2 regions of the Streptomyces showdoensis genome follow, and region 2 is predicted to be linked to the other one. Evidence: predicted binding sites of a transcription regulator. Region 2 holds the regulator's gene; the other holds the start of a gene.
What was found. The regulator HrcA, encoded in region 2, represses chaperone genes, less so after heat shock. The targets are predictions, from matches to a motif close to TTNGCACTCNGNNNNNCNGAGTGCNAA.

Region 1 (10,052 bases), 1.8 Mb from region 2:
GCGCTATGGTGCTCCCACGCGGCCCGCGATCACCAACGCGAGCAGGCGCCGCGTCTTTCTGACCTGTGGGGGGTCCTTCTGATGCGCTCGAAGCGCACCCTGCCGCATGCCCTCGTGCGTGCGGCCACCGTATTCGCCCTGTCGGCGGGCGTCGCCCTGCCCGCCGTCATCACGGCTCCGACCGCGTACGCGGCGACCGTCAGCCGGACGACCACGCTGGACGACGGCCGGCTGACCGTCGACGGTCTGCCGAACGACGCCCTGTGGATCAAGGTGAGCGTGCTCGCCTCCGCCGCCCCGGACGCCGCCGTGCTCGCCTCGACGGACGAGCTCACGCTCTCCGCCTACGCCGCCTGGACCACCGAGGCGCCGATCCGGCTCCCCGAGGGCACCGCCCTCGGGGACTACCCGCTCGCCGTCGAGTACCGGCTGCCCGGCGGCACCGTGCAGCGCTGGACCGGCGGCTCCTTCGGCTACCGGCTGCACACCGGCGTCTCGGCCGCCTCGTTCGACCGCACGACCACCAGCTACGACAGCCGGGACGTCGTCCTGTCCGGCAAGGCCACCACCTGGAACCCGGCCACGGACACCACCGGCCCGGCCGCCGAGGGCACCACGGTCAAGGTCGTGCTGAACCTGACCGACGCCTACGCCAGGCCCCAGTCCCGGACCCTGGCCGTCGCCACCGCCGCGGACGGCACGTTCACGTTGCCCGTCACCGCCGACGACGAGATCACCGGCGGTACCGCCGAGGTCGTGCCGGCGTCCACCGACACCGACCCGGCGGCCGCGCGCCCGCTGCCCGCCGTGGGGGTGGAGAAGCTCAAGTACCGGGTCACCTCGGACACCGACCGGTTCCGCGTCGCCGCCGGTACGGACGTCAGGGTCTCGGGCCGGGTGGAGCGCCTGACCACGGAGGGCTGGCGGAGCTTCGGCGGGATCCCGGTGGTCACCGTCTCCGGCGAGCCGTACCCGTACACCAAGGTGATCACCCCGATCGGCAGCGGCACCACGACGGCCGACGGCGACTTCTCGTACCCCGTCCGGGCCCAGTACTCGACGCACCGGCTGTACACGCTGCCGAAGCCGTCGGTCTACTTCGACCGGAACGCGACCTACCCGTCCGCCACCGCCGACATCGCCGTGCCGCAGCAGTTCACGTACGCCGGCGCCACGATGACGCTCGACGAGTACGGCTGGGTGAAGGCCCGAGGACGCCTGGGGAACGGCTCCACGTACTGCGACACGAAGCCCGACTGGGTCGCCCTCCAGGTCTCCCTGGACAACGGACGCACCTTCCGCACCCTGAAGTCCGGGTACGTCGACACCGGCTGCTGGTACGACTTCGGCGCCTGGGGCTACGTCAACGCGGTCTACCGGATCTACCACCCGGAGAGCGACCGCTACGTCGCCAAGAACACCGCGAACGTGCGCCTCTCCCGCATCGAGACCCGGATCGTCAACGTCACCTACAGCCCCTTGCGGCCGCGGGTCAACGGCAAGATGACCGTCAAGGGCCTCGTGCAGCAGAAGGTGAACGGCGTCTGGAAGGCCATGCCCGGCGCGCGGCTGACGCTCTACGTCAAGCCGAAGGGCGACCCGAACTGGTACTGGGCGGCCAGGAACATCGCCACCGGCTCCACCGGCGCGTTCACCGTCACCACCGCCAACTACGGCGACGGCACCTGGGGTCTGGGGCTGCAGTCCAAGGCCGGTTACTTCTACAGCGAGTCGAGGAACTTCTATGTCGATGCGCGCTGACCTCCGCCGGCTCTCCGCCGTCTCGCTCGTCACGGCGCTCGCCCTGGGCGCCGGGGCGGCCCCCGCCCTCGCCGAGGAGCCCGCTCCGGCCCCCCGCCACCGTGGGCATCGGCCGGGCCGTCACCGTCGACACCCAGCGGGGCACCTTCCGGGTCACCGCCTGGACCGACGCACCGCAGGCCACCGTCACCGCGGTGTCCGCCAAGGTCCGGAAGGGCGACACCGTCCTCGCCGACCTGCCCGCGCTCGTCCAGGACCCCGCCAACAAGGGCCTGTTCGCGCTGCCCGTGGAGTCCACCCTCAAGCTCACCGAGGACGGCGGCACGCTGCCGGAGCTCGGGAGGTACGCGATCGACGTGACGGCCACGGACTCCCTCGGGAACACCGTCACCCGGGCGAACGCCGGCACGCTCGACTTCACGCTGCGGCCGAGCCTGACCCGGTTCACCGCCGGCTTCGCCACCTGGGCCGACCGGAACGGACACCCGGCGGGCACCCTGACCGGCATCCAGCCGGGATCCGGCGACCAGGTCCCGCTGTCCGGCCGCTCCGTCTCCATCGAGCGCTGGGCGGACGACGCCCCCGCTCGGCTCCGCCATGACGGCCGCCGACGGCACCTTCGCCGCCGAGCCGATCCCGGTGGTCACGCGCTGGGACGCGTACCGGGCCGAGTTCAGCGAGAACAGCGACCAGGTTCACGGCACCACCGCGACCTACGACTCCGTCGACGTGCGGACCAGGACGATGGCGATCACCGCCGCCGCCGACCGGCCGATCGCGGCGAACGGGGAGACCGTCACGCTCACCGGCCGGGTCACCGACCCGGTGGACGGCTCCCCCGTCGCCGACGAGCCGCTGGAGGCGCTCCTGGGCGGCGGGGTCCCGAAGCCCGTGCGCACCGACTCCGACGGCCGGTTCTCCGTGCGGCTGGTCGCCGCTCCGGGCCCGGACAGCACCGGCTGGAGCGTGCGGGGCACGAGCATGTTCCAGGACGGGCTGTACGCGAGCGGTCCGCTGGCCCTGCCGAAGGACACCCGGACGACCCTCACGGCCTACCGGCTCGGCGGCGACGGACGTCTCTCCGTGTACGGCCAGTTCCGCTCCCCGTACGAGAGCTGGGCGGGCTACACGACCGACCAGACGGTGCTCCTGGAGCAGTCGCCGGACGGGCAGAACGGCTGGAGGAAGGTCGCCTCGACCACCCTCTCCACCAACGTGCGCGTGTCGTTCGGCCTCGGCCTGACCACCAAGGGCGGCTGGTTCCGGCTCCGCACGGTCGGCACGTCGATGTACGCCGGGTCCCTCAGCCGGACCTTCCACGCGGCCCGCACCTCCACCCGCGTCCTGGCCGTGGACGCGACCCCGGAGCCGGTCCGCAAGGGCGCCGAGATCACGGTGACGGGCACGGTGCAGCACGACCTGGCGGGCTGGAAGCCGCTGGCCAACCAGCCGGTGCAGCTGCGCTTCGCCGCATGGGGCTCGAAGACGTGGAAGACCGTCGCCTGGGGCCGCACCAACGCCGCGGGCAGGACGAGCCTGAAGGCGCGGACCTCGGTGGACGGGACGTACACGATCGTCTACGTCGGTGACGCGTCGCACTTCGACGCGGCCGGCAAGGGCGACTACGTCGACGTCCGCTGACGCCCGGCGGGCGGAGGCCCGCACATGACCGAAGGGCGGCACCCCCGCTGGGGGGTGCCGCCCTTCGTCGCGTTCAGCGATGAACGACCGATCCTCTACGAGGATCAGAAGTCCATGTCACCGCCCGGCATGCCGCCGCCGGCCGGCGCGGACGCCTTCTCCGGCTTGTCGGCGATGACGGCCTCGGTGGTGAGGAACAGGGCCGCGATGGACGCCGCGTTCTGCAGCGCGGAGCGGGTGACCTTCGCCGGGTCGATGATGCCCTCGGCGATCATGTCGACGTACTCACCGGACGCGGCGTTCAGACCGTGGCCGACGGGGAGGTTGCGCACCTTCTCGACGACGACGCCACCCTCGAGACCACCGTTGACGGCGATCTGCTTGAGCGGGGCCTCCAGGGCCAGCTTGACGGCGTTGGCACCGGTGGCCTCGTCGCCGTCCAGCTCCAGCTTCTCGAAGACCGCGGAGGCCTGCAGCAGGGCCACGCCGCCACCGGCGACGATGCCCTCCTCGACGGCCGCCTTCGCGTTGCGCACGGCGTCCTCGATGCGGTGCTTGCGCTCCTTGAGCTCGACCTCGGTCGCGGCACCGGCCTTGATGACGGCGACGCCACCGGCGAGCTTCGCCAGGCGCTCCTGGAGCTTCTCGCGGTCGTAGTCCGAGTCGCTGTTCTCGATCTCGGCGCGGATCTGGTTCACGCGACCGGCGACCTGCTCGCTGTCACCGGCACCGTCGACGATGGTGGTCTCGTCCTTGGTGATGACGACCTTGCGGGCGCGGCCCAGCAGGTCGAGGCCCGCGTTCTCCAGCTTGAGGCCGACCTCCTCGGAGATGACCGTGCCGCCGGTGAGGATGGCGATGTCGTTCAGCATGGCCTTGCGGCGGTCGCCGAAGCCCGGGGCCTTGACCGCGACGGACTTGAAGGTGCCGCGGATCTTGTTGACGACCAGGGTCGACAGGGCCTCGCCCTCGACGTCCTCGGCGATGATCAGCAGGGGCTTGCCCGACTGCATGACCTTCTCGAGGAGCGGGAGCAGGTCCTTGACCGAGGAGATCTTGGAGTTGACGATCAGGATGTACGGGTCATCCAGGGCCGCCTCCATGCGCTCCATGTCGGTCGCGAAGTACGCCGAGATGTAGCCCTTGTCGAAGCGCATGCCCTCGGTGAGCTCGAGCTCGAGCCCGAAGGTCTGCGACTCCTCGACGGTGATGACGCCTTCCTTGCCGACCTTGTCCATCGCCTCGGCGATGAGCTCGCCGATCTGGGTGTCGGCGGCGGAGATGGAGGCCGTGGAAGCGATCTGCTCCTTGGTCTCGACATCCTTCGCCTGCTCGAGCAGGGCGCCCGAGACGGCCTCGACGGCCTTCTCGATGCCGCGCTTGAGAGCCATCGGGTTGGCACCGGCGGCCACGTTGCGCAGACCCTCGCGGACGAGCGCCTGGGCGAGGACGGTGGCGGTGGTCGTACCGTCGCCGGCGACGTCGTCCGTCTTCTTGGCGACTTCCTTGACCAGCTCGGCGCCGATCTTCTCGTACGGGTCCTCGAGCTCGATCTCCTTGGCGATGGAGACACCATCGTTGGTGATCGTGGGGGCGCCCCACTTCTTCTCGAGGACGACGTTGCGGCCCTTGGGGCCGAGGGTGACCTTGACGGCGTCAGCGAGCTGGTTCATGCCGCGCTCGAGACCGCGCCGGGCCTCCTCGTCGAACGCGATGATCTTGGCCATGTGAAGTGGTCCTCCCGGACATGGGGTGGATAACGCTCCTGGACCGCGCCGACGCCCGCGACGGACGGCCTGCGTGCCCTGTGGTTCCTTGCCCCACCTGGCCGCGGGCCTCGTCTGCCCGATCCTCGTAAGCACTCTCACCTTCAGAGTGCTAACGCCAATGATTAGCACTCGCCCCATGCGAGTGCAAGCGACTACCGAGGATCGGTCACCCACGAACGCGCGCGCCGCGCGCACGAGCCCGGCGCACGAGCCCGGCGCACATGACGGCGGACGCCGGACATGACGAGGGGCCCGCATCCGGTTACGGATGCGGGCCCCTCGACGGAAGTGCGTCGGTGGCCGATCGCGCCGCGCTCAGGCGGTGGCGAGCTTGACCATGTCCGCCTGCGGACCCTTCTGGCCCTGCGAGATCTCGAACTCGACCCGCTGCCCTTCTTCAAGGGTGCGGTAGCCGTCCATCTGGATCGCGCTGTAGTGGACGAAAACATCCGCACCACCGTCGACCGCGATGAAGCCGTAGCCCTTCTCCGCGTTGAACCACTTGACGGTGCCCTGAGCCATGCCTAACTCCCCTATTACTGGCCCTTGCGCGGGACCGCACTTCGCGGACCCGGGTCAGACCCTGCGCCGGAACGCGTCGACCGCGGCTGAATGTATCTGCCCAACTGCCCTCTGCAACAGGTCAATCCGACGAGAATTCTGGGCACGCCGGAAAGGGGAATTGGGGAGAATCCCTTGAATTCCGGGTCAAGTCGGGCCGGGCAAAGCGCGCAGAAGGTACACAAGGCACGGGCACTTTGGCTGCTTCTTGTCGCGCGCGGGCGCATTCTCATATGCGTCTGGCATGAGCAGCGGAGGGGACTTCCCCAACTCTACCGCGCTCAACCATGCAGAATTGCCCCTTCCGCTTCTTCTCGCGGAAGGGGCAATTCAGATAAGACGGGTACCGCCGGTAAGCCGACCCGGGCGGGGTGACGGCTCAGCAGCCGCCGGCGACGGCGGGGATGATCGAGACGCCCGCGCCGTCGGGCGTGGCGGTCTCCAGACCCTGCTCGAAGCGCACGTCGTCGTCGTTGACGTACACGTTGACGAAGCGGCGCAGCTTGCCCTGGTCGTCCAGGACGCGGGCGGCGATGCCGGCGTGGTTCTTCTCCAGGTCGGCGATGACCTCGGCGAGGGTCGCGCCCTCCGCCTTCACCTCGGACGCGCCGCCGGTGTAGGTGCGGAGGATGGTGGGGATGCGGACGGTGACGGCCATGGGGTCACGTACCTTTCAGTGGGCCAGGCCCGCGTCGCGGAACGCGTCCAGGCTCGGGCGGATGGTGGCGGTCGCCTGAGAACTGTCGGCCACGGCGTCCAGGGTCTTGAGGCCGTCGCCGGTGTTGAGGACCACCGTCGTCAGCGCCGGGTCGATGAGGCCGGCCTCGACCAGCTTCCGCGTGACGCCGACGGTCACGCCGCCCGCGGTCTCGGCGAAGATGCCCTCGGTGCGGGCGAGGAGCTTGATCGCGTCGACGACCTGCTCGTCGTTCACGTCCTCCACGGCGCCGCCGGTGCGGCGGGCGATGTCGAGCACGTACGGGCCGTCGGCCGGGTTGCCGATGGCGAGCGACTTGGCGATGGTGTTCGGCTTCTGGGGCTTCACGACGTCGTGGCCGGCCTTGAAGGCGACCGAGACCGGGGAGCAGCCCTCGGCCTGGGCGCCGAAGATCTTGTACGGCTTGTCCTCGACCAGGCCCAGCTTGATGAGCTCCTGCAGACCCTTGTCGATCTTGGTGAGCTGCGAGCCGGAGGCGATCGGGATCACCAGCTGGTCCGGGATGACCCAGCCGAGCTGCTCGCAGATCTCGTACGCGAGGGTCTTGGAGCCCTCGCCGTAGTACGGGCGCAGGTTGACGTTGACGAAGCCCCAGCCCTCGCCCAGCGGGTCGCCGATGAGCTCCGAGCAGAAGCGGTTGACGTCGTCGTAGTTGCCCTCGATGGCGACCAGGTCGCCGCCGTAGACGCCGGCCATGACGACCTTGCCCTGCTCCAGGTCGTGCGGGATGAAGACGCAGGAGCGGAAGCCGGCCCGGGCGGCGGCGGCGCCGACGGCGCCGGCCAGGTTGCCGGTGGAGGAGCAGGAGAGGGTGGTGAAGCCGAAGGCGCGGGCGGCCTCGATGGCCTGGGCGACGACCCGGTCCTTGAAGGAGTGGGTCGGGTTGCCGGAGTCGTCCTTGACGAACAGCTTCCCGGGCTCGACGCCGAGCTCGCGGGCCAGGTTGTCGGCCTTGACCAGCGGGGTCCAGCCGGGGTTCAGGTTGGGCTTCTCGGCGACGTCGGCCGGGACGGGCAGCAGCGGGGCGTAGCGCCAGATGTTGGCGGGGCCGGCCTCGATGCGCTTGCGCAGCTCCTCCGGGTCACCGGAGGGCAGCTCGTACGCGACTTCGAGCGGGCCGAAACACAGTTCGCAGGCGAAGATCGGGCCGAGCGGGAAGGATTCACCGCATTCGCGACAGGAGAGTCCGGAAGCGGGACCGAGGTCGACGGTGGTTCCGGGTGCGACGGTCTGTACAGCCATGGAGGCGAGGCCCTTTCTCCTCATCTTTCCCATGACGAATTTTTCGCCATGAGACGGATTTGGCACCTTCCCTAGCCGGGGACCTCGCGCTATGAGCAGCGCCCGTCAGGGCTCCACCTGGGGTGGTGGCCGGGAGACGGGTGGACGAGTGACCGACTGGAGGGTTGCCGGGGCTTCAACGGGCCGTTTCCCTCTGCCCCTCTGGATGAGCGGTATTCGATTGTGAGACGCGGTCGGCACCCCGACATGCATCGGGGATCCGCGTTGTTCAAGACTGTAACCGAAGGCTTCGAAGGTGGAGACGGTCGTCCGATCCGCGAGATGGAGATCACGTTGCTGGAAGAGGTGGAGCGCTGGCTGGCCCGGCGGTCCTGGTCCGTTGCCGACCGCCCGCTGGAGCGCGTCCTCGCCGCCAAGCGCGGCACGAAGGTCAGCGTGGTGCTGCCCGCGCTGAACGAGGAGGCGACGGTCGGCGCGATCGTCTCGGTGATCCGCCGCGAGCTGATGACCGAGGCGGTGCCGCTGGTGGACGAGCTCGTGGTGATCGACTCGGGCTCGACGGACCGTACGGCGGAGGTCGCGGCGGCGGCCGGCGCGCGGGTGGTGGCGCGCGACGCGATCCTGCCCCGGATACCGGCGGTGCCCGGCAAGGGCGAGGTCCTCTGGCGGTCACTGATGGTGACGACCGGGGACGTGGTCTGCTTCGTCGACGCGGACCTGCGGGACTTCTCCGCGGACTTCGTCTCCGGCATCGTGGGCCCGCTGCTCACCGAGCCGGACGTCGACTTCGTGAAGGCGATGTACGACCGCCCGCTCGGCGACACCCCTGGTCAGGGCGGTCGGGTGACGGAGCTGGTGGCGCGCCCGCTGCTCAATCTGCACTGGCCGCAGCTGGCCGGCTTCGTCCAGCCGCTGGGCGGCGAGTACGCGGCGCGGCGCTCGCTGCTGGAGCGGCTGCCGTTCCCGGTCGGTTACGGAGTGGAGCTGGGCCTGCTCGTCGACGCGCTGCACACGGTGGGCCTGGACGCGCTCGCGCAGGTGGACGTGGGGGTGCGCAAGCACCGGCACCAGGACGGGCAGGCGCTGGGCCGGATGGCGGCCGCGATCTACCGGACGGCGCAGCTGCGGCTGTCGCGGGGGCACCTGGTGCGGCCCTGGCTGACCCAGTTCGAGCGGGGCGAGCGGGGCTTCGAGCCGCGTACGTACCCGGTGGACACCGAGGAGCGCCCGCCGATGGCGGAGATCGCGGAGTACGCCCGGCGCCGCGTGGCGTAACGCACGAAAATAGTGCTTTCTGCATAAATTTCCGTTTCATGCGGTTCACGACCAGAACGGGCATCCTGCTGGCGACCCTCGGCCTGATGGCCGGGCCGCTCTCCCCCGGGGGAGCCGCCCCGGCCGCCGCCCGGCAGGGCACCGGCACCACCACCTTCGCCGCGCAGCGGATCGACCCCGCCGCCCTGGGCCCCGGCCACGGCTCCGGCACCGTTCACGTGGCGGTCCCGCCGGCCCCGCGCCCCGCCCCCCGGGGCAGCGTGACGGCGGGTGCCGGCGCGAACCGGGAGCGGCTGTGGCTGCTGGGCGGGCTGGCCCTGGCGCTCGCGGCGACCGGCCTGGTGGCACGGGCGGCGGTCCGCGGCCGCCGCGACTACTGACGGCGACTTCGCGCCCCCTGTCTGGTATCCGTACGTTTGAGCGTTTACCGGACGGGCTAGGTTCGCCCCATGGCTTCCGTCCTCGTGGCATCGAATCGCGGCCCGGTCTCGTACACCGTGCGTGACGACGGCGGGCTGGACGCCCGGCGGGGCGGCGGCGGGCTCGTCTCGGGCCTGAGCGCCGTCTCGTCGGAGGGCGGCCTGTGGGTGTGCGCCGCCCTGGGCGACGGCGACCGCGAGGCCGTGCGCCGCGGGGTCGCCGAGCCGGGCGTGCGGATGCTGGACATCGACCCGGAGGTGTACGCCGACGCGTACAACGGCATCGCGAACTCGGTGCTCTGGTTCCTCCACCACCACCTGTACGACATCCCGCGCGAGCCCGTCTTCGACGCGGACTTCCGCCGCCGCTGGGCGTCCTACCGCGCCTACAACCACGCCTTCGCCGAGGCCCTCGCCGAGGCGGCCGACCCGGGCGCCGCGGTCCTGGTCCAGGACTACCACCTGGCGCTCGTCCCCGGCCGGCTCCGCGCGCTCCGCCCGGACCTGCGGATCGCCCACTTCACGCACACGCCCTGGGCCTCGCCCGGATACCTGGCGATGCTCCCGGACGACGTCCACCGCGAGCTGGTCGAGGGCATGTCGGGCGCGGACGAGCTGGGCTTCCACACCCGCGCCTGGGCCTCCGCCTTCCTGGCCGACCCCTTC
Region 2 (10,052 bases):
GATGACACCCTTCGAGACAGCCTTGTCGAGCTGACGCGAGGCGGCACGAGCGGCAACGGTGGCCTTCTCGAGGTCGCCGGCGGCGACAGCCTCACGGGCCTTGCGGATCGCGGTCTTGAGCGACGACTTGACGGCCTTGTTGCGCAGGCGCGCCTTCTCGTTGGTCTTGTTCCGCTTGATCTGGGACTTGATGTTCGCCACGAAAAGAGCCTTTACAGGTTCGATGTTTCTTCAGGATGTGCCGCGCAAGCTGAGAGGGCATACGAGACACAGCTGTCCACGGTATCAGCCGCACTCCACCCCGCCCAAACCGAGCGTCGGACCGCAGTCATGGGACCATGGAGCCTACGTATCCGTTCTGAACATCGCCCGAGACGAGAACCCTGCGTGCCCGCGACTCCTACCAACGTGCCCGAGCCGAGCCGAACCGACCCGGCTCAGATCCGCAATTTCTGCATCATCGCGCACATCGACCACGGCAAGTCCACGCTCGCCGACCGGATGCTCCAGCTGACCGGTGTGGTCGACCAGCGGCAGATGCGCGCCCAGTACCTCGACCGGATGGACATCGAGCGTGAGCGCGGCATCACGATCAAGTCCCAGGCGGTCCGTCTCCCCTGGGCCCCCACCGAGGGGCCGGAGCAGGGCCGGACGCACATCCTGAACATGATCGACACGCCGGGGCACGTCGACTTCACCTACGAGGTCTCGCGATCGCTCGCGGCCTGCGAGGGCACGATCCTGCTCGTGGACGCGGCGCAGGGCATCGAGGCGCAGACCCTGGCCAACCTGTACCTGGCCATGGAGAACGACCTCACCATCGTCCCGGTGCTGAACAAGATCGACCTGCCGGCCGCCCAGCCGGAGAAGTTCGCCGAGGAGCTGGCGAACCTCATCGGCTGCCAGCCGGAGGACGTCCTCAAGGTCTCCGCCAAGACCGGCATGGGCGTCGAGGCGCTGCTCGACCGCGTGGTCCGGGACATCCCGGCCCCGGTGGGCGTCGCGGACGCCCCGGCCCGCGCGATGATCTTCGACTCGGTCTACGACTCGTACCGCGGCGTCGTGACCTACGTCCGTGTCGTCGACGGCCAGCTCAACAAGCGCGAGCGCATCAAGATGATGTCGACCGGCGCGACCCACGAGCTCCTGGAGATCGGCGTCTCCTCGCCGGAGATGACCGCGTCCGACGGTCTCGGCGTGGGTGAGGTGGGCTACCTCATCACCGGTGTGAAGGACGTCCGCCAGTCCAAGGTCGGTGACACGATCACCTCCCTCAACAAGGGCGCGACCGAGGCCCTCGGCGGCTACAAGGACCCGAAGCCGATGGTCTTCTCGGGTCTCTACCCGCTCGACGGCTCGGAGTACCCGGACCTTCGCGAGGCCCTGGACAAGCTGCAGCTCAACGACGCCGCGCTGGTCTACGAGCCGGAGACCTCCGCCGCGCTGGGCTTCGGCTTCCGCGTCGGCTTCCTCGGCCTGCTCCACCTCGACGTGATCCGCGAGCGCCTGGAGCGCGAGTTCGGGCTCGATCTGATCGCCACCGCCCCCAACGTGGTCTACCGCGTGGTCATGGAGGACGGGAGCGAGCACACGGTCACCAACCCGAGCGAGTTCCCCGAGGGCAAGATCAGCGACGTGTACGAGCCCGTCGTGCGCGCCACGATCCTCGCCCCCAGCGAGTTCATCGGCGCGATCATGGAGCTGTGCCAGACCCGTCGCGGCACGCTCATCGGGATGGACTACCTCTCCGAGGACCGGGTCGAGATCCGCTACACCCTGCCCCTCGCCGAGATCGTCTTCGACTTCTTCGACCAGCTGAAGTCCAAGACGCGCGGTTACGCCTCCCTCGACTACGAGCCCACCGGCGAGCAGGCGTCCAGCCTGGTCAAGGTGGACATCCTGCTGCACGGCGACAAGGTCGACGCCTTCTCCGCCGTCACCCACAAGGACGCCGCCTACGCCTACGGCGTGCGGCTGGTCGCCAAGCTGCGCGAGCTGATCCCGCGGCAGGCCTTCGAGGTGCCGATCCAGGCCGCGATCGGCTCCCGGGTCATCGCCCGCGAGACCATCCGCGCCATCCGCAAGGACGTCCTCGCCAAGTGCTACGGCGGTGACATCTCCCGTAAGCGGAAGCTGCTGGAGAAGCAGAAGGAGGGCAAGAAGCGGATGAAGATGGTCGGCTCCGTGGAGGTCCCGCAGGAGGCCTTCATCGCCGTCCTGTCGAGCGACGACGCGGCGGGCGGCAAGGGCAAGAAGTAGCCCCGGCCGGCGGCCGCAGGATAGCTGCCATGTACAACGAACGGGTCTGGGCGCCGAGAGCGCTCAGACCCGTTCGTTATATGCAAGCCCTTACGCGCCAGTCTCCGGCGCTCTACGCTGAAGCCGCTCGAAGGTTACTCGCCAGTTAATTCCGCAGCGCCTGACCGCAGCGCTTGACCGCACCGCCGCCGCCCGGAGGACGTCGTGAGCGACACACAGACCCTGATCGAGAACCGGCCGCCGTCCGTGGCGACCCTTTTCCTTGAGCGCGTCGAGCGGACCCCGGATGCGGAGGCCTACCGCTACCCGGTGCCCGCCGCCTCCGGCCAGGGCCCCGACGAGTGGAAGTCGCTCAGCTGGGCGCAGGCCGCCGAGCGGGTGTTCGGGATCGCCGCCGGCCTCATCGACCTCGGCGTCCAGCCGGAGGAGCGGATCGCGCTCGCCTCCTCGACCCGGGTCGAGTGGATCCTCGCCGACCTCGGCGTGATGTGCGCGGGCGCCGCCGTGACCACGGTCTACCCCCAGACCAACGCCGAGGAGTCGGCGTTCATCCTCTCCGACTCCGACTCGCGCGTCCTGATCGCGGAGGACGCCGCCCAGCTCGCCAAGGCCGTCGAGCGCCGCGCCGACCTGCCCCACCTCCACCACGTGGTCGTCATCGACCCCACGGGCGCCGACACCGACGACGAGTGGGTGCTGACCCTCGCCGACCTGGAGGCCCGCGGCAAGGCGTACCTGGAGAAGCACCCGGAGGCCGTCAAGGAGCGGGTCGGGGCGATCACCGCCGAGCAGCTCGCCACCCTCATCTACACCTCGGGCACCACCGGCCGCCCCAAGGGCGTCCGCCTCCCGCACGACAACTGGTCGTACATGGCGAAGGCCATCGCCGCCACCGGCCTGGTCACCCAGGACGACGTGCAGTACCTGTGGCTGCCGCTCGCCCACGTCTTCGGCAAGGTGCTCACCTCGGGCCAGATCGAGGTCGGCCACGTCACCGCCGTCGACGGGCGCATCGACAAGATCATCGTGAACCTGCCGGTCGTGCAGCCCACCTACATGGCCGCCGTCCCGCGCATCTTCGAGAAGGTCTACAACGGCGTCGCCGCCAAGGCCCGCGAGGGCGGCGGGGCCAAGTACAAGATCTTCCAGTGGGCGGCCGGGGTCGCCCGCGAGTACGCCAAGGTCACCCAGGACAACTTCCGCCGCACCGGCACCGCCTCCGCGCCCTTCGGCCTCGCCGCCAAGCACAAGGTCGCCGACGCGCTCGTCTACAAGAAGCTCCGCGAGGCCTTCGGCGGCCGGCTGCGCGCCGCCGTCTCCGGCTCCGTCGCGCTCGCCCCGGACATCGGCTACTTCTTCTCCGGCGCCGGCATCCACATCCTGGAGGGCTACGGCCTGACGGAGTCCTCCGCCGCCTCCTTCGTCAACCCGGGCGAGGCCTACCGCACCGGCACCGTCGGCAAGCCGCTGCCCGGCACCGAGGTCCGCATCGCCGACGACGGCGAGATCCTGCTGCGCAGCCCCGGCATCATGGAGGGCTACCACGGCCTGCCGGAGAAGACGGCGGAGGTCCTGGAGGCCGACGGCTGGTTCCACACCGGCGACATCGGCGAGCTGTCCGCCGACGGCTACCTGCGGATCACCGACCGCAAGAAGGACCTGTTCAAGACCTCCGGCGGCAAGTACATCGCCCCGACCGAGGTCGAGGGCCAGTTCAAGGCCGTCTGCCCGTTCGTCTCCAACATCGTGGTGCTCGGCGCCGACCGGAACTACTGCTCCGCGCTCATCGCCCTCGACGAGCCCGCCATCCTCGGCTGGGCGGCCGAGCACGAGCTCGGCGGTCTGTCGTACGCGGACGTCGTCGCCGCCCCGCAGACCCAGAAGCTCATCGAGGGCTACGTCGCCCGCCTCAACGAGGGGCTGCAGCGCTGGCAGACGATCAAGAAGTTCCGTCTGCTGCCGCGCGACCTCGACGTCGAGCACGGCGAGCTCACGCCCAGCCTCAAGATGAAGCGGCCGGTCGTGGAGCGGACCTACCAGCACCTGATCGAGGAGATGTACGAGGGGGCGCGCGAGGCCTGAGCCGGGCCACGCCCTTCTGAGCTGGGGTTTCCCCGGTTATCCACAGGTTCGACGGTCACGTCGGGCAGTACGGGACAATGGCTGCATGCCTTCCGTACTGCCCGATGGTGAGCCCATGCCCGAGGACGGGGCGCTGCCCGCCCACGCCCTGGAAGGGGCCGGCGAGCGGCCGCTCGGGTTCTATCTGCACGTGCCGTACTGCGCGACCCGCTGCGGCTACTGCGACTTCAACACGTACACCGCGAGCGAGCTGCGCGGTGCCGGCGGCGTGCTCGCCTCCCGCGACAACTACGCGGGCCAGGTCACCGAGGAGATACGGCTCGCCCGCAAGGTCCTCGGCGACGACCCGCGCCCGGTCCGGACCGTCTTCGTCGGCGGCGGCACGCCCACGCTGCTCGACGCGGGCGACCTGGTCGCGATGCTCGGGGCGATCCGGGACGAGTTCGGGCTCGCCGACGACGCCGAGGTGACGACCGAGGCGAATCCGGAGTCCGTCGACCCCGCGTACCTGGCCACGCTGCGCGAGGGCGGCTTCAACCGGATCTCCTTCGGGATGCAGAGCGCCCGGCAGCACGTGCTGAAGATCCTCGACCGCACCCACACCCCCGGGCGGCCCGAGGCCTGCGTCGCCGAGGCGCGGGCGGCCGGCTTCGAGCACGTCAACCTCGACCTCATCTACGGCACCCCCGGCGAGTCCGACGACGACTGGCAGGCCTCCCTCGACGCGGTGATCGGCGCCGGACCCGACCACGTCAGCGCCTACGCGCTCATCGTGGAGGAGGGCACCCAGCTGGCCCGGCGGATCCGCCGCGGCGAGATACCGATGACCGACGACGACGTCCACGCCGACCGGTATCTGATGGCGGAGGAGGTGCTCTCCGGGGCGGGCTTCGCGTGGTACGAGGTGTCCAACTGGGCCACCTCGGAGGCCGGGCGCTGCCTGCACAACGAGCTCTACTGGCGCGGCGCCGACTGGTGGGGCGCCGGGCCCGGCGCCCACAGTCACGTGGGCGGGGTGCGCTGGTGGAACGTCAAGCACCCGGGCGCGTACGCGGCGGCGCTCGGCGAGGGCCGCTCGCCCGGCGCCGGGCGCGAGGTGCTGTCGGCGGAGGACCGGCGAGTGGAGCGCGTCCTGCTGGAGCTGCGCCTGCGCGAAGGCTGCCCGCTGGAGCTGCTGAAGCCGGCGGGCCTGGCGGCGGCGGAACGGGCCCTCGCGGACGGACTCCTCGACGACGGCCCGTACGCCGAGGGACGGGCCGTCCTGACCCTGCGCGGCCGCCTGCTGGCCGACGCGGTGGTCCGGGACCTGGTCGACTAGCCGCCCGGGCGGGCCACCGCCCGGACGGCCGGGGCCGTGCGAACGGACCCCGCCCGCGCGGGCCCGTCCCCTGGCCCCGTCGGGCTACGGGGCCGTCACGAAGTCGATCAGTTCCTCCACCCGGCCCAGGAGCTCCGGCTCCAGGTCCTTGTACGAGGTCACCTTCGACAGGATGTGCTGCCAGGCCGCGCCGGTGTTCTCCGGCCAGCGCAGGGCGCGGCAGACGCCGGTCTTCCAGTCCTGGCCGCGGGGGACCGCGGGCCAGGCCGGGATGCCGACGGAGGAGGGCTTCACGGCCTCCCAGACGTCGATGTACGGGTGGCCGACCACCAGGACGTCGGGGGAGGTGACCCGGGCGGCGATGCGGGACTCCTTGGAGCCCGGCACCAGGTGGTCGACCAGGACGCCCAGGCGGGCGTCCGGGGCGGGCGCGAACTCGGCGACGATGGCCGGGAGGTCGTCGATGCCCTCCAGGTACTCCACGACGACGCCCTCGATGCGCAGGTCGTCGCCCCAGACCCGTTCCACCAGCTCGGCGTCGTGGCGGCCCTCGACGTAGATCCGCCCCGCCCGGGCCACCCGCGCCCGGGCGCCCGGGACCGCGATCGAGCCGGAGGCCGTACGGCTGGGCCGGGACGGGGCCGGGCGGGAGGGGCGGACCAGGGTGACGACCCGGCCCTCCAGGAGGAAGCCGCGCGGCTCCATCGGGAAGACCCGGTGCTTGCCGAAGCGGTCCTCCAGCGTCACCGTGTCCGCCTCGCAGCGGACCACGGCCCCGCAGAAGCCGGTCGCGGCCTCCTCCACGACGAGATCGTGGTCCGCCGGGACCTCCGGGACGGGCGACGGGCGCTTCCAGGGGGGCGTCAGATCCGGGTTGTAGCTGCGCATGGGCTCGATTCTGTTCTGTCCTGGGGCCCGGGTGGGGTCGTCGCATCCGGGCCGGACGGCCGAGGGGGCGTCAGATCCCGTCCCGGGGACGGGCATCCGGCCGACGCTACGACACCCCGAAGCGCCGTGCCAGCTCACCGCGCTGGCGCCGCACGAACGCGGCGTCCACCACCGCGCCGTGGCCCGGCACGTACGCCGCGTCCTCGCCGCCCAGGGACAGCAGCCGGTCCAGGGCCGCCGGCCAGCGGCCGGGGATCGCGTCCGGACCCGCCTGGGGCTCGCCGGACTCCTCGACCAGGTCGCCGCAGAAGACGACCTCCGGCGCGCCCGGCACGAAGACGGCCAGGTCGTGCCCCGAGTGGCCGGGGCCGACGTTGGCGAGCAGCACCTGGCGGCCGCCCAGGTCCAGGGTCCACTCGCCCGAGACCGTGTGGCGCGGCGCCACCAGGACCTCGGCCGCCTCCGCCGCGGTCCGCTCGTCCACGCCCTGCTGCACGGCGTCCCGGCACAGTGCCTCCCGCTCGCGCGGCAGCAGGGTGTCCATGCCCACCGCCCCGAAGACCTCCGCCCCGGCGAAGACCGCCGTGCCCAGCACGTGGTCGAAGTGCGGATGGCTCAGTGCGATATGCGTCACCCGGCGGTCGCCCGTCAGCGCCGCCACCTGGGCCCGCAGCTCGGCGCCCTCGGCGAGGCTCGATCCCGTGTCGCACAGGAGCACCGCGTCCCGCCCGACCACCAGGCCCACCGTGGCGTCCCAGCCCGGCAGCCGCCGCCTGCCGACGCCCTCCGCGAGCCGCTCCCAGCCGTACTCTTCCCATGCGATGTCCATGCGGCGACGCTAACCGCTGCGACCCCGCCGACCCGCCTCCTTGCCAGGAGCGATGTCGGCCGCCGTACACTGGCCGGGGGATTCCTGGCACTCGGGCAGGGCGAGTGCCAAAACCGGAAGAACCGGAACCGGATCGACAGCTGGAGGTGTGCGCGGTGCTCAGCGAACGCAGACTCGAGGTGCTGCGCGCCATCGTCCAGGACTACGTCGGGACGGAGGAGCCGGTGGGCTCCAAGGCGCTGACCGAGCGCCACAAGCTCGGCGTGTCGCCCGCCACCGTGCGCAACGACATGGCGGTGCTGGAGGAGGAGGGCTACATCGCCCAGCCTCACACCAGCGCCGGGCGCATCCCCACCGACAAGGGCTACCGCCTCTTCGTGGACCGGCTGGCCGGCGTCAAGCCGCTGTCGACCCCCGAGCGGCGGGCGATCCACAACTTCCTCGACGGAGCCGTCGACCTCGACGACGTCGTCGGCCGCACGGTGCGGCTGCTCGCGCAGCTCACCCGGCAGGTCGCGGTGGTGCAGTACCCCTCGCTGACCCGTTCGACGGTCCGGCACGTGGAACTGCTGTCGCTGGCTCCCGCCCGGCTGATGCTGGTGCTCATCACCGACACCGGCCGGGTCGAGCAGCGGGTGATCGACTGCCCGGCGCCCTTCGGCGAGACCTCGCTGGCCGACCTGCGGGCCCGGCTCAACAGCCGGGTCGTCGGCCGCCGCTTCGCGGACGTGCCGCAGCTGGTGCAGGACCTGCCGGAGTCCTTCGAGGAGGTCGAGGACCGCGGCACGGTCACGACCGTGCTGGCGACCCTCCTCGAAACGCTCGTGGAGGAGCAGGAGGAGCGGCTCATGATCGGCGGCACCGCCAATCTGACCCGCTTCGGACACGACTTCCCCCTGACGATCAGGCCCGTCCTGGAAGCCCTGGAGGAGCAGGTCGTGCTCCTCAAGCTGCTCGGCGAGGCCAAGGAATCGGGCATGACCGTACGCATCGGGCACGAGATCGCCCACGAGGGGCTGACGTCCACGTCGGTCGTCTCGGTCGGCTACGGTTCCGGCGGCGAGGCAGTCGCCAAACTCGGCGTGGTCGGACCGACCCGCATGGACTACCCCGGAACGATGGGAGCGGTACGCGCAGTGGCACGTTACGTCGGACAGATCCTGGCGGAGTCGTAAGTGGCCACGGACTACTACGCCGTACTCGGCGTACGCCGCGACGCGTCGCAGGACGAGATCAAGAAGGCCTTCCGCCGACTCGCCCGCGAGCTTCACCCGGACGTGAACCCGGACCCGAAGACCCAGGAGCGGTTCAAGGAGATCAACGCCGCTTACGAGGTGCTGTCGGACCCGCAGAAGAAGCAGGTCTACGACCTCGGCGGCGACCCGCTCTCCGCCTCGGGCGGCGGTGGCGCCGGCGGCTTCGGCGCGGGCGGCTTCGGGAACTTCTCGGACATCATGGACGCCTTCTTCGGGACGGCGTCCCAGCGCGGCCCGCGCTCGCGCACCCGGCGCGGCCAGGACGCGATGATCCGCCTGGAGATCACCCTCGACGAGGCCGCGTTCGGCACGACGAAGGACATCCAGGTCGACACGGCCGTGGTCTGCACCACCTGCTCCGGGGAGGGCGCCGCGCCCGGCACCTCCGCGCAGACCTGTGACATGTGCCGCGGCCGCGGTGAGGTCTCCCAGGTCACCCGGTCCTTCCTCGGCCAGGTCATGACCTCCCGCCCCTGCCCGCAGTGCCAGGGCTTCGGCACCGTCGTCCCGACCCCGTGCCCCGAGTGCGCGGGCGACGGCCGGGTCCGCTCCCGCCGCACGCTCACGGTCAAGATCCCGGCCGGTGTCGACAACGGCACCCGGATCCAGCTGGCCGGCGAGGGCGAGGTCGGCCCCGGCGGCGGCCCCGCCGGCGACCTGTACGTCGAGATCCACGAGACCCCGCACGAGGTCTTCCAGCGGCGCGGCGACGACCTGCACTGCACGGTCACCATCCCGATGACGGCCGCCGCGCTCGGCACGAAGGTGCAGCTCCAGACCCTGGACGGTCTCGAGGACGTCGACATCCGCCCGGGCACCCAGTCCGGCCAGTCGATCCCGCTGCACGGCCGCGGCGTCACCCACCTGCGCGGCAACGGCCGGGGCGACCTGATCGTCCACGTCGAGGTGCAGACCCCGTCCAAGCTGGACCCGGAGCAGGAGCGCCTGCTCCGCGAGCTGGCCAAGCTGCGCGGCGAGGAGCGCCCGACGGGGCAGTTCCAGCCCGGGCAGCAGGGGCTGTTCTCGCGACTGAAGGACGCGTTCAACGGGCGCTGAGCCCGGCTTCGTTCCGTCCGAGGGCGGTCCCGCAGCGTGCGGGGCCGCCCTCCCGCGTACCCCCTCCCGGCGCCGTCGCGCCCCTCCCGCGTACCCCCTCGTCGGCCGATTCGGCGCGTCCGCGCGGGCATGGCACGATGCCTGCATGTCCACCGCACTGAACGATCTCTTTCGTCATCCGATCGTGCAGGCCCCCATGGCGGGTGGCGCCTCCTCTCCCGAGCTCGTCGGTGCCGTGTGCGAGGCGGGAGCCCTCGGGTTCCTGGCCGGCGGCTACAAGACCGCGGGCGGGCTGTACCAGGAGATCAAGCGGGTCCGCGGCCTCACCGCGCGGGCGTTCGGGGTCAACCTCTTCATGCCGCAG

Region 1: the regulator HrcA is predicted to act here: its motif matches at 5,258-5,284, upstream of groL (chaperonin GroEL).

The regions. Positions count from the first base shown of each region.
Region 1 is NZ_BAAAXG010000026.1:1,236,134-1,246,185, forward strand. Features, by position in the region: gene ABD981_RS18355 (hypothetical protein) at 82-1,761, shown strand; gene ABD981_RS18360 (peptidase associated/transthyretin-like domain-containing protein) at 2,359-3,402, shown strand; gene groL (chaperonin GroEL) at 3,507-5,129, opposite strand; gene ABD981_RS18370 (cold-shock protein) at 5,487-5,693, opposite strand; gene ABD981_RS18375 (MoaD/ThiS family protein) at 6,112-6,390, opposite strand; gene thrC (threonine synthase) at 6,406-7,692, opposite strand; SAM riboswitch class I at 7,710-7,904, opposite strand; gene ABD981_RS18385 (glucosyl-3-phosphoglycerate synthase) at 8,026-8,967, shown strand; gene ABD981_RS18390 (hypothetical protein) at 9,006-9,347, shown strand; gene ABD981_RS18395 (alpha,alpha-trehalose-phosphate synthase (UDP-forming)) at 9,417-10,052, shown strand, end outside.
Region 2 is NZ_BAAAXG010000026.1:3,014,235-3,024,286, forward strand. Features, by position in the region: gene rpsT (30S ribosomal protein S20) at 1-201, opposite strand, end outside; gene lepA (translation elongation factor 4) at 388-2,259, shown strand; gene ABD981_RS26645 (AMP-dependent synthetase/ligase) at 2,464-4,341, shown strand; gene hemW (radical SAM family heme chaperone HemW) at 4,427-5,659, shown strand; gene ABD981_RS26655 (DUF3097 domain-containing protein) at 5,744-6,547, opposite strand; gene ABD981_RS26660 (MBL fold metallo-hydrolase) at 6,654-7,376, opposite strand; gene hrcA (heat-inducible transcriptional repressor HrcA) at 7,532-8,551, shown strand; gene dnaJ (molecular chaperone DnaJ) at 8,552-9,688, shown strand; gene ABD981_RS26675 (nitronate monooxygenase) at 9,834-10,052, shown strand, end outside.